Regions from separate parts of the Paenibacillus aurantius genome, predicted to be linked through region 2. Evidence: predicted binding sites of a transcription regulator. Region 2 holds the regulator's gene; the other holds the start of a gene.
The links. Region 2 encodes CtsR, which represses protease genes until heat stress. Its sites were predicted from a motif close to ATGGTCAATAAAGGTCAAACA; they were not measured.

Region 1 (5,891 bases), 800 kb from region 2:
ATTACGCTCGGGCTGGACCAGCCGGAAGCCGTGGTGAACGGCGCGGCGGTCCCGGTAGACCCGCCGGCCGTTATTTTGGAGGACAAGACGTTCGTCCCCGCTAAATTTCTGGGGGACACGATGGGCGTCAAGGTCGAGTGGAACGCCAAGACGGGCCGGGTGGAGATGGACGTGCCGAAGGTAAAGGTGGAGTTCGATCTCGCCCGGAAGCTCGTGTTCGTTAACGGGGTGCAGAGCCCGTTCGAGCAGGTGGCCGCCCTGGTGAACGAGCGGCTCATGGTGAAGCTGTCGTGGTTCGGGGACTTGGTGGGGGCCAAATACTCCTATGACCATACGACGAGATCCATCGGAATCGTATACGTTAAGAAGCCGGACGACCTCTACAATGGGGAGCTCGACAACTCGCGGCCGGTGGCGAAATTCACGTTTGCCAAGCCGAGCTACCGGCTCGGGGAGCCCGTCAAGTACGTGGACCTGAGCTACGATCCCGATGCGGAAGGGATTGTCTCCTACGAGTGGACAGGCAAGCAGGAGGCCTTCTTCACGCCGGGCACCTATCCCATCTCCTTGAAGGTGAAGGACAGTAAAGGGCATGTCAGCGCGACCTATACGCGCCAACTCATCATCGAGCCGACCCCTTACCTGGATGAGCTGTCGTACAAGCTTCAGTTCTGGCCGGCCGGCTCCCGGATCAAGACAGACTGGGGAATGATCTACAGCCATTTCTACGGCCTTCCCGCGCTCCCGGCACGGGTGGCGGAGGATCGCTCCCGCCCGCTTATTGTGAGTGACAGCCCGGAGAGCATCAAGGAGAAGGGCATCCTGTACCAGGAGAAGGTGCACGGCAAAGCACGGCTCTATGCCGATCATGTCAACGAGATGGCGGAGAAGGTGCAGTTCGTCATCATGGCGAAGAACACATCCGGCAGGCCGGTCAAAGTGACGACGACGAACAAGGGCGAGGTGTTCCCGTCCAGCTATGCGAACCTCATCGGGCATGAGGCGTCGGTGGATTTTATGCTGCATGATCCGATTCGTGAGGAGCTCGTCATTCCGGCTGGCCAAAGCTATGTTTACGTGCTTATGCCGGATTTCTATCCCGGGCAGGGGGTCAACGTATTCTACGATGTGGAGACCGACGGGGAGGTCGAATTCCAGTTCATCGCAATGGACAATATCGCGAGCCCCAACGCGTACTCGGTGTCGATCTACCGGCCGCTCGATTACGTGGCCAATGTGCGCGGAACGTTCCCGGTCTCCGAGAAGACATGGAACGTCAACCTGAACGGCCTGGCCAAGCCGGCCCGCCTGACGATCGGCGACGGCAAGGAGGATCCGTTCGACAAGGGCTACGACAACCAGCGCAAGCAGGAGGTCTACAACGAAGGCAATTACGGGATGATCTACAAGATTCATGCGGAGCGTCCGGGACGAATGGCGGTGCTTCTGCTGCCCCGGGGAGGTCCGTTCAAGGGGCCATTCAAGGTGAACGGCGAATTCACGATGGCTCCGACCTCCGGGGTGCTGGGCGCCTTCGAGCAGGTCCAGCTGCTGGCCCGGACGACGGGCGAGGAAGAGACCTTCGAGATGGAATTCACCCCGCCGGCCGGCTCGGCCTTTCCGGTGGATCTGATCTTCTACCCGCTGGACGAAGTGAAGCCTTAGAAGACAGGCGGCTTGCCGCTTACCAACCGAAGGAACGAGGTGGGAAAATGAAAGAAGTCATGTTAGGGGAAGAACGGGCCTTCGGCGAGCTGCCGGCGGAGATCGAGATCGACAACCGGCCGTTTTACCTGCTGAAGGACGAGGAGGGGTATCGGCTGCTGTCCCGGACGTGCCCGCATGCCGGCTACCCCGTTGAATTCGAGGACGGGGAGCTGGTGTGCCCGCTGCACGGCTGGACCTTCGAGTATCACTCCGGGAGATGCCAGAACGTGCCGAGCACGGGCTTGGACAGCTATTCCGTCACGATAGTAGAAGGACGCCTGGTAGCCCGCCTGGAGGGCTGACCGCCCTTGCATAAAGCGAAGTAAGCAACAAAAAAACCCGGGGTGCCGGTCCGCTGATAGCGGTTCCGAATCCCGGGTTTTTGTTTTGGCTTGCCCTTGTCCCGTGAGTTTGTTGTCTCGGATATGGGGGCAAGAGGAGAGTAAGGCCTCCAGCTTCTTACAGAACGTCCTTATTGGCCGTTTCGATGACCTTGTCGATACAGCCGTAAGCCAGAGCTTCCTCGGCGGTCATGAAGTAGTCGCGGTCCGTGTCCTTGTCGATGCGCTCGATAGGCTGTCCGGTACGCTCGGCCAGAATCTTGTTCAGCTTCTCGCGAAGCTTGATGATCCGCTTGGCCCGGATTTCGATGTCGCTCGCCTGGCCTTCCGCGCCTCCGAGGGGCTGGTGGATCATGACTTCGCTGTTAGGCAATGCGAAGCGCTTGCCTTTGGCTCCGGCGGTCAGCAGGAACGCTCCCATGGAAGCGGCCATCCCTACACAGATCGTGGAGACGTCGGGCTTGATGAATTGCATCGTATCGTAGATGGCCATTCCCGCGGTGATCGAGCCGCCCGGGCTGTTGATGTAGAGATGAATGTCCTTCTCTGCGTCCTGAGCGGTCAAGAAGAGGAGCTGGGCGATGATCGCATTCGCTATCTGGTCGTTGATGGGGCTTCCGAGAAAAATGATCCGGTCCTTCAGAAGACGCGAGTAAATGTCATAGGCGCGTTCACCGCGTGCATCGGGTTCTACTACCATTGGAATGAAACTCATGAACATGTTCCCCCTATCGTTAAAATATAGTATTGTCAAGCGGGTCCGTTTCTATAAGGCGAGGAAACGGGAAAGAGCAAAAACCTCTGTAAACCATATAACCATAATAACGGATAATGGAACAAAGGTCAAGAAAGGTCAAATGAAGGGACAAAAAAAATCAGCCTACGCTGATCATTCCGGCTTCTTCTTTATGTAAGTGGCGCGCCCGCGAGGAATCGAACCTCGATCTCAGGCTCCGGAGGCCTACGTCATATCCATTGGACCACGGGCGCACAATGCAGTCATCCGATTCAAGAAGAACGGAAGAAGCAAGCAAGAGTTATTATATGATACCCCAAACAAAATTGCAAGACGGAAATTTCAGGAGAGAGAAACAGGCCCCGCGGTTCGCTTTCCGGGTCCGCTGCCTATATAATAAAGGATGAAGGACAACAGTACTTTATCCGCAACAAGATTACCGGATAAGGCACCAGCTTGGAGGGAATGGATTGAAACGCTATCCTCTATTGATTGCCACTGTCATAACCTCTGCCTATCTGCTTGCCGGGTGCGGACAAGCCGATAAGCAAGCCGGTCATGATGATCATACGGTGCATCTCTCGAATCCGGACTCCTCCGGAGCCGGAGCGGTGCCGCTGAAGGCAGGCCAGGTCCAGCTTCCTAACGGCGACCTGCAGGAGAAAACGGCTTCGGCCGACCAGCTTCCGGCCTTCCTGAAGGGACAGCCCGACCGGATGGTGAAGGCCTATCAGGCGGCGGCGAAGAACACCGACCTGCTCCGCTATATCCCCTGCTACTGCGGATGCGGGGAAAGCGCCGGCCACGGAAGCAACCAGAACTGCTTCGTGAAGGAAGTGGCCGCCGACGGCTCCGTCGTATGGGACGATCACGGCACCCGCTGCGGCGTCTGTGTGACGATTGCGGAGACCGCCGTTAAAATGAAGCAGGACGGCAAGCCGGCGAAGGAGATCCGGGCCGCCATCGACAAGGCCTACGGCAAAGGCTTCGCCCCGCCGACCAAGACCCCTCTGCCTTCTTAAGGAGGGCCCCACGGATAGAGACGGAGCCACGTTATCCGGTAGAGGAAACCTGGCTTTCATCGCTTTCGGCCGAGGCCGCCAGAAGCTCTGCCTTAGGGCAGGGCTTCTTTGCTTTCATAAAGGAACCAAAGGCCGGGACAGGCTTCCGGGAGCAAGGTCTGAAAAATATTTTGAAAGAAACCGTTTCCGAAGGCGGCTGCGGTTTGCAATTCATGCCAGGATTCGCTACAATAATGGTGCAGCTAATTTTTTTTGCTCTACCTGGGACTTAAAATGTGTATGCGGGACTTTTCGTGTCCAGCCTATCGCAGGAGTGATGGATGATGAGGGCGATTCTAAATATTCAGAAGCAGCTTATGCCCGATCTGCTGGACGTCATGAAGAAACGGTACACGATTTTGCGTCATATCGCGGCTTCCCGGCTTATCGGAAGGCGCACCCTCGCCGCTTCGCTCAACATGACGGAGCGGGTGCTGAGGGCGGAAGCGGATTTTCTGAAGGAGCAGGGGCTGGTGGACATCGACCCGGCGGGCATCCGCCTCACGGAGGCGGGCCAGAAGGTGCTCGATGAGATGGAGCCGATGGCGAAGGAGCTCTTCGGGCTGTCCGAGCTCGAGGAGAAGATCCGTGACACGTTCCATATCAGCCAGGTGATCATCGTACCGGGCGATTCTGACACTTCTCCTTATACGAAGAAGGAGATGGGCCGGGCCGGCGCTTCCGCCCTGCGCCGCTATGTAAGCCAGGAAACGGTCATAGCCGTTACCGGCGGCTCGACGATGGCCGAAGTAGCGACTCACCTGTCCCCGACAACGGCGCTTAAAGGCAGCTGGTTCGTGCCGGCCCGGGGCGGATTGGGAGAAAGCGTGGAGTTCCAGGCGAACACCATTGCCTCGACGATGGCGAAGAAGACCGGCGGCCAGTACCGGCTGCTGCACGTCCCCGACCACCTGGGGGAGGAAGCCTATCAATCTCTTATCCAGGAGCCGAACATCCGCGAGCTGATCGAGGTGATCCGCTCGGCACGGATTGTCCTGCACGGAATCGGGGAAGCTAATGTTATGGCCAAACGCCGCCGTGCGGACGAGGCCACTTTTAGCGCGCTTGCCCGGGAAGGGGCTCTCGCGGAAGCTTTCGGCTACTATTTTGACAGAGACGGTGTCGTGGTACATAAGATGCCCACCGTCGGACTCCGGCTGGAGGATATCCAGCAGACCGAAACGGTCATTGCGGTGGCCGGAGGGAAGAGCAAGGGGGAAAGCATCGCTTCCGTGCTCCGGTTCGGGCACGAGGATGTGCTGGTCACCGATGAGGCGGCCGCACGGGAGATGCTGAACTACACTTAAGTGATCTTGACGGTCTTTTGCCGTCTTGAGATAAATGCAGCATACAAAACATTTTCTAGGAGGAATTTACTCATGGTTAAGGTTGGTATTAACGGTTTTGGACGTATCGGTCGTAACGTATTCCGCGCCGCACTGAACAATCCCGAAGTGGAAGTTGTAGCGGTTAACGATTTGACGGACGTGAAAATGCTTGCTCATTTGCTCAAATATGACACCACTCACGGCAGACTGGACGCAACGGTAGAAGCAGGCGAAGGCGAGCTGATCGTTAACGGTAAATCCGTTAAAGTTTTTGCTGAGCGCAATCCGGAAAACCTTCCTTGGGGCTCCCTCGGCGTTGAAATCGTAGTAGAATCCACGGGGATCTTCACGGACAAGGCGAAAGCCGAAGCCCACAAAAAAGGCGGAGCCAAGAAGGTTATCATCTCCGCACCGGCTACGAACGAAGACATCACGATCGTTATGGGCGTTAACGAAGACAAATACGATGCGGCCAGCCACGACATCATCTCCAACGCTTCTTGTACGACGAACTGCCTGGCTCCTTTCGCCAAAGTTCTGAACGACAAGTTCGGCATCGTAAAAGGCATGATGACGACCGTTCACTCCTACACGAACGACCAAAGCGTACTCGACCTGCCGCACAAAGACGCCCGCCGTGCCCGTGCCGCTGCCGAGAACATCATTCCTTCGACGACCGGTGCCGCGAAAGCCGTATCCCTCGTCCTGCCTGAGCTGA
Region 2 (5,891 bases):
CGGCCTTTGGAATCGGTCAGGCGGCCGTCTTCGAGCACCTGCAGAAGAATGTTGAACACTTCCGGGTGAGCCTTCTCGATTTCATCGAGCAGGACAACGGAATACGGCTTGCGGCGGACCTTCTCGGTCAGCTGGCCGCCTTCCTCATAGCCAACATATCCCGGAGGCGCCCCGACCAGACGCGAGGTAGAATGCTTCTCCATGTATTCCGACATGTCTATGCGGATAACCGCATTCTCGTCACCGAAGAGGGACTCCGCCAGAGCGCGGGCGAGCTCGGTTTTACCGACACCCGTCGGGCCCAGGAAGATGAAGGAGCCCATCGGACGCTTGACATCCTTCAGACCGGCGCGGGCGCGGCGGATGGCACGGCTAACGGCACGTACCGCTTCGTCCTGGCCGATGACCCGCTCATGAAGGATAGATTCCATTTTGAGCAGACGTTCGGTTTCCTCTTCGGCAAGCTTCACAACCGGGATGCCGGTCCAGCTGGCCACCACTTGAGCAATATCCTCCGGCGTTACTTCCGAATCGGTGCGGCCTTGCTTTTCTTTCCACTCGTTCTTCGTCTGCTCCAGCTCTTCGCGCATTTTTTGCTCGGTATCGCGCAGGGCGGCCGCTTTCTCGAACTCCTGGCTTTGAACCGCGGCGTCCTTCTCCTTGCGCACGTTCTCCAGCTTCGTCTCCATCTCCTTCAAAGTTGGAGGAACGGTGTACGAATGCAGGCGAACCTTGGAGCCGGCTTCGTCGATCAGGTCGATCGCTTTATCCGGAAGGAAGCGGTCCGTAATGTAGCGGTCGGACAATTTTACGGCTGCTTCGATGGCATCGTCTGTAATTTTGACGCGGTGATGAGCTTCATAACGGTCACGAAGCCCGTGAAGAATCTGAATGGCCTCTTCCACCGTCGGCTGGTCGACCGTAATCGGCTGGAAGCGGCGCTCCAGAGCGGCGTCCTTCTCAATGTACTTGCGGTATTCGTCCAAGGTTGTTGCCCCGATGCACTGCAGCTCGCCGCGGGCCAGTGCCGGCTTCAGAATGTTGGAGGCGTCAATGGCGCCTTCCGCTCCGCCTGCACCGATCAGCGTGTGAAGCTCGTCAATGAAGAGAATGATGTTCCCCGCTTGGCGGATCTCATCCATGATCTTCTTCAAACGGTCTTCGAATTCACCGCGGTACTTCGTTCCGGCTACAACGGAGCCCATGTCGAGGGTCATAACCCTCTTATCCCGCAAAGTTTCCGGAATTTCATTGTTGATGATCTTCTGGGCCAGGCCTTCGGCAATGGCCGTTTTCCCGACCCCAGGCTCCCCTATGAGAACCGGATTGTTCTTGGTCCGGCGGCTCAGTACTTGAATAACGCGCTCGATTTCTTTGCTGCGGCCGATGACCGGATCGAGATTGCCTTCCTTCGCGAAGGCCGTCAAGTCACGGGCCAAACCGTCCAGAGTAGGCGTGTTAACGTTCGCCGGGCTGCCATGATTGGAGGACACCGTCTCGCTGCTGCCCAGCAGCTGAAGCACCTGTTGACGGGCCTTGTTCAGGGAGATGCCCAGGTTGTTGAGAACACGGGCCGCTACCCCTTCACCTTCGCGAATCAGGCCAAGCAGGATGTGCTCGGTTCCTACGTACGTATGCCCCAACTTCCGGGCTTCATCCATGGACAGCTCGATTACTTTCTTTGCACGCGGGGTATAAGCGATGTTGGTAGGCTGCTCCTGCCCCCGGCCGATGAGAGATTCCACTTCATCCTGGATCTTCTCCAGGCCGAGTCCAAGCGCGATCAGCGCCTTGGCGGCAATGCCTTCCCCTTCGCGGATAAGTCCAAGTAAAATATGCTCTGTGCCGATATTGTTATGGCCCAAACGTACTGCCTCTTCCTGCGCCAGGGCAAGGACCTTTTGCGCGCGTTCCGTAAATCTGCCAAACATCATCAAAAGCACCTCCACTAATGTATGATAAACTTATTATTGATGGGCGAAACGCTCACGGATCATATCCGCTCGGCGAAGATCTCGCTCCTCCGCCGACAGCATTTTCCCGGCATACTGCTGCAAAAATCCCGGCTGCGTCATCACGAGCAGCTCGTTCAAGGTCTGGGCCGAAAGGTTCGGAATCATGCCCAGATCGATTCCCAGACGGACATCGGATAAGCGCTGTGCCGCTTCTTTGGAGTCCAGAATGACGGCGTAGGACAGGATGCCGTAGGATCGTTTGACCCGGTCGGTCAGCCTCGCCCTCGATTCGGCCACCAGCTTGGCACGGGCGGCACGCTCATGCTCGATGATCTGCCGCACCACGCTGTAAAGATTATCGATGATCTCCTCTTCCGACTGGCCGAGGGTAATCTGGTTGGAAATCTGAAACAGGTTACCTGTTGCCTCGCTGCCTTCTCCGTATAGCCCCCGAACGGCAAGACCGACTTGGGTGATGGCCGACAGAATCCGGTTGATCTGCTGGGTGATGACCAGCGCCGGCAGGTGAATCATGACGGAGGCGCGGATCCCGGTTCCCACATTCGTGGGACAGCTCGTCAGGTACCCTCTCTTCTCATCAAAGGCATAATCCAAGTCCTGCTCGAAAATATCGTCAATCTGGTTCGCCAGATCCCAAGCCTCTTTGATTTGAAGGCCGGAATACAGGCATTGAATCCGGATATGGTCTTCTTCATTAATCATGATGCTGACGGATTCGTTATCGCTAAGAATAACCGCTCCGTTCCGGGATTCATTGGCCAAATTCGGACTAATCAAATGCTTCTCCACCAGCACCCGTTTCTCCAGTTCATTCAAATCAGACAACGGAGCGAAGGAGAAATGGCTAATGGAATTAAAATCGTCGTTCGCCAAAACAGCCGAGGCCTTTTCCAAGACTTCTTCAGACTGCTGGTTCGTGGCCAACATCGGAAACGGATGGGAACGCAAGTTACGGGCTATGCGGATCCGGCTGCTGATCACAATATCCGAGTCCGGTCCGTCTTGTCTCATCCAATCGCTTAGAGCTTCTTTTACAAAACGGTCTAAGGTCATTTAGGCCTCCCTCCCTCCATCTTACATCTCGGAAACCTTTTTTTCCAATTCGCGGATCTGATCTCTCACCTTGGCGGCCCGTTCGAATTCTTCCTTCTCGATGTAATCCGCCATGTCTTTTCGTAAATTCTCTATATCACGACGGAATTGGATTCTTCCTCCGGCCCGCTTGGGAACCTTCCCTGTGTGGGAGGTGCTTCCGTGAACCCTTTTGAAAAGAGGATCCATCCGATCGGCAAAATAATTGTAGCAGGAGCTGCAGCCGAACCGTCCCAGCTTGCTGAATTGGGAGTAGGTTAATCCGCACTCCTCGCACCGCAGGCTGGGGGAAGGAGGTTTGGCTCCCGTATTAACCGGATTAGCCGGATCAAAATGTAGCAGACCCGAGAGCAGGTTATGAATGGAGAACCCGTTCGGTGTCCCCGGAATCAGCTCTCCCTTCTCCCGCGCGCAGGCTTCGCATATATGAAATTCCGTCTTCTCGCCATTGACTATCTTCGTGAAGTGAAGCGTAGCCGGCCTTTTGCCGCATTCCTGACAGTTCATGGGAGGCCTCCTTCATTTACCCAATAGGGAAATTAGCATGGCTTTCAGCAGGCGGGCTCTAACCTCGTCCCTCTGAGGGAGCTTAAAGAGCAAGACATCCCGGGAGACCGCCGCCTTGATCAATTTCGCTTCCCGGTCGGTAATCAAGCCACCTTCCAGGAGTTGATACACGAGTCCTTCGGATGCCGTCTGATCGATCTGCGCCGTTATGGTCCGAAAAATATGGTCCAATATCGCACCTTGGGACGAAAGCTCCACCTTCTGAATCCTTATATATCCTCCGCCGCCCCTTTTGCTTTCGACGATGTAGCCCTTCTCCAGGGTAAAGCGGGTACTGATTACATAATTGATCTGCGAAGGGACGCATTGAAATTGATCGGCCAGCTCGTTGCGCTGGATCTCGATAATTCCATTCGGACTTTGCATCAGAATATTTTTTAGATACTGTTCGATGATTTCCGAAGCATTCCGCATCCATTCTCCTCCACATCTTTTGAAAATTTAGCGGTCCTAACAGCTTATAAAAGTCGACTGACTTTGACTTTCTTTGACCTTAACTATATTATAGCACATTTTTTTATTTTGCCAAGAGGGTCTGCTTTCTCCGTGCCTGTTCTTATTGTGGGAAGGCACGTAAGGATTTATACCCGAATTCCCCCGCGTTGAATAAGAAAAAACCCTCACTATTACTTTTCTAAAAAAGCCCCTCTGGTTTTCACTAGAGTGGCTTTAATTCGCTTGGCCATCCACTCCTCCAAGACAGGCTTCGCCGTGATCTAAGCACCATCTTCGCTGGAACAGCAAAAAGCCCCTCTGGCTTTAACCAGAGAGGCTTCATTTCGCTTGGCAACGTCCTACTCTCCCAAGATCCTGCGATCTAAGTACCATTGGCGCTGGAGGGCTTAACGGTCGTGTTCGAGATGGGAACGCGTGGTTCCCCTCCGCCATCATCACCAAACGTCAGAGTTTGCACCCTGAAAACTGGATTCGAAGCTTACGTTTGTTCATCCTTTATGCTCCCCTAGTGGGGTCATGAATAAGCCCTCGACCGATTAGTATTCGTCCGCTGCATGCTTTACAGCACTTCCACGCCGAACCTATCTACCTCGTCGTCTACAAGGGGTCTTACTAATTGGGAAATCTCATCTTGAGGGGGGCTTCACGCTTAGATGCTTTCAGCGCTTATCCCGTCCGTACTTGGCTACCCAGCGGTGCTCCTGGCGGAACAACTGGTACACCAGCGGTACGTCCATCCCGGTCCTCTCGTACTAAGGACAGCTCCTCTCAAATTTCCTGCGCCCGCGACAGATAGGGACCGAACTGTCTCACGACGTTCTGAACCCAGCTCGCGTACCGCTTTAATGGGCGAACAGCCCAACCCTTGGGACCTACTTCAGCCCCAGGATGCGATGAGCCGACATCGAGGTGCCAAACCTCCCCGTCGATGTGGACTCTTGGGGGAGATAAGCCTGTTATCCCCAGGGTAGCTTTTATCCGTTGAGCGATGGCCCTTCCATTCGGTACCACCGGATCACTAAGCCCGACTTTCGTCCCTGCTCGACCTGTACGTCTTGCAGTCAAGCTCCCTTCTGCCTTTGCACTCTGCGAATGATTTCCAACCATTCTGAGGGAACCTTGGGGCGCCTCCGTTACGCTTTAGGAGGCGACCGCCCCAGTCAAACTGCCCGCCTGACACGGTCCCTCTCCCGGATTCACGGGAGGAGGTTAGAACCTAGATACGATCAGGGTGGTATCCCAACGTCGCCTCCTCACAAGCTGGCGCTCATGATTCTTAGGCTCCCACCTATCCTGTACAGATCGTACCCAAGTCCAATATCAAGCTGCAGTAAAGCTCCATGGGGTCTTTCCGTCTTGTCGCGGGTAACCTGCATCTTCACAGGTATTAAAATTTCACCGGATCTCTCGTTGAGACAGCGCCCAAGTCGTTACGCCATTCGTGCGGGTCAGAATTTACCTGACAAGGAATTTCGCTACCTTAGGACCGTTATAGTTACGGCCGCCGTTTACTGGGGCTTCGGTTCACAGCTTCGCTTGCGCTAACCGCTCCCCTTAACCTTCCAGCACCGGGCAGGCGTCAGCCCGTATACTTCGCCTTGCGGCTTCGCACAGACCTGTGTTTTTGCTAAACAGTCGCTTGGGCCTTTTCACTGCGGCCCCCTCGGGCTATTCACCCTACCGAGGCACCCCTTCTCCCGAAGTTACGGGGTCATTTTGCCGAGTTCCTTAACGAGAGTTCTTCCGCGCGCCTTAGAATTCTCTTCTTACCTACCTGTGTCGGTTTGCGGTACGGGCACC

Region 1: the regulator CtsR is predicted to act here: its motif matches at 2,888-2,908, upstream of clpP (ATP-dependent Clp endopeptidase proteolytic subunit ClpP).

What each region holds. Positions count from the first base shown of each region.
Region 1 covers NZ_CP130318.1:5,747,218-5,753,108, reverse strand. The annotation lists gene MJA45_RS25940 (stalk domain-containing protein) at 1-1,665, shown strand, start outside; gene MJA45_RS25935 (Rieske (2Fe-2S) protein) at 1,713-2,009, shown strand; gene clpP (ATP-dependent Clp endopeptidase proteolytic subunit ClpP) at 2,167-2,763, opposite strand; tRNA gene MJA45_RS25925 (tRNA-Arg) at 2,964-3,038, opposite strand; gene MJA45_RS25920 (PCYCGC motif-containing (lipo)protein) at 3,255-3,806, shown strand; gene MJA45_RS25915 (sugar-binding transcriptional regulator) at 4,130-5,152, shown strand; gene gap (type I glyceraldehyde-3-phosphate dehydrogenase) at 5,225-5,891, shown strand, end outside.
Region 2 covers NZ_CP130318.1:245,172-251,062, reverse strand. The annotation lists gene clpC (ATP-dependent protease ATP-binding subunit ClpC) at 1-1,934, opposite strand, end outside; gene MJA45_RS01170 (protein-arginine kinase McsB) at 1,968-3,029, opposite strand; gene MJA45_RS01165 (protein-arginine kinase activator protein McsA) at 3,051-3,575, opposite strand; gene MJA45_RS01160 (CtsR family transcriptional regulator) at 3,588-4,049, opposite strand; rRNA gene rrf (5S ribosomal RNA) at 4,417-4,533, opposite strand; rRNA gene MJA45_RS01150 (23S ribosomal RNA) at 4,608-5,891, opposite strand, start outside.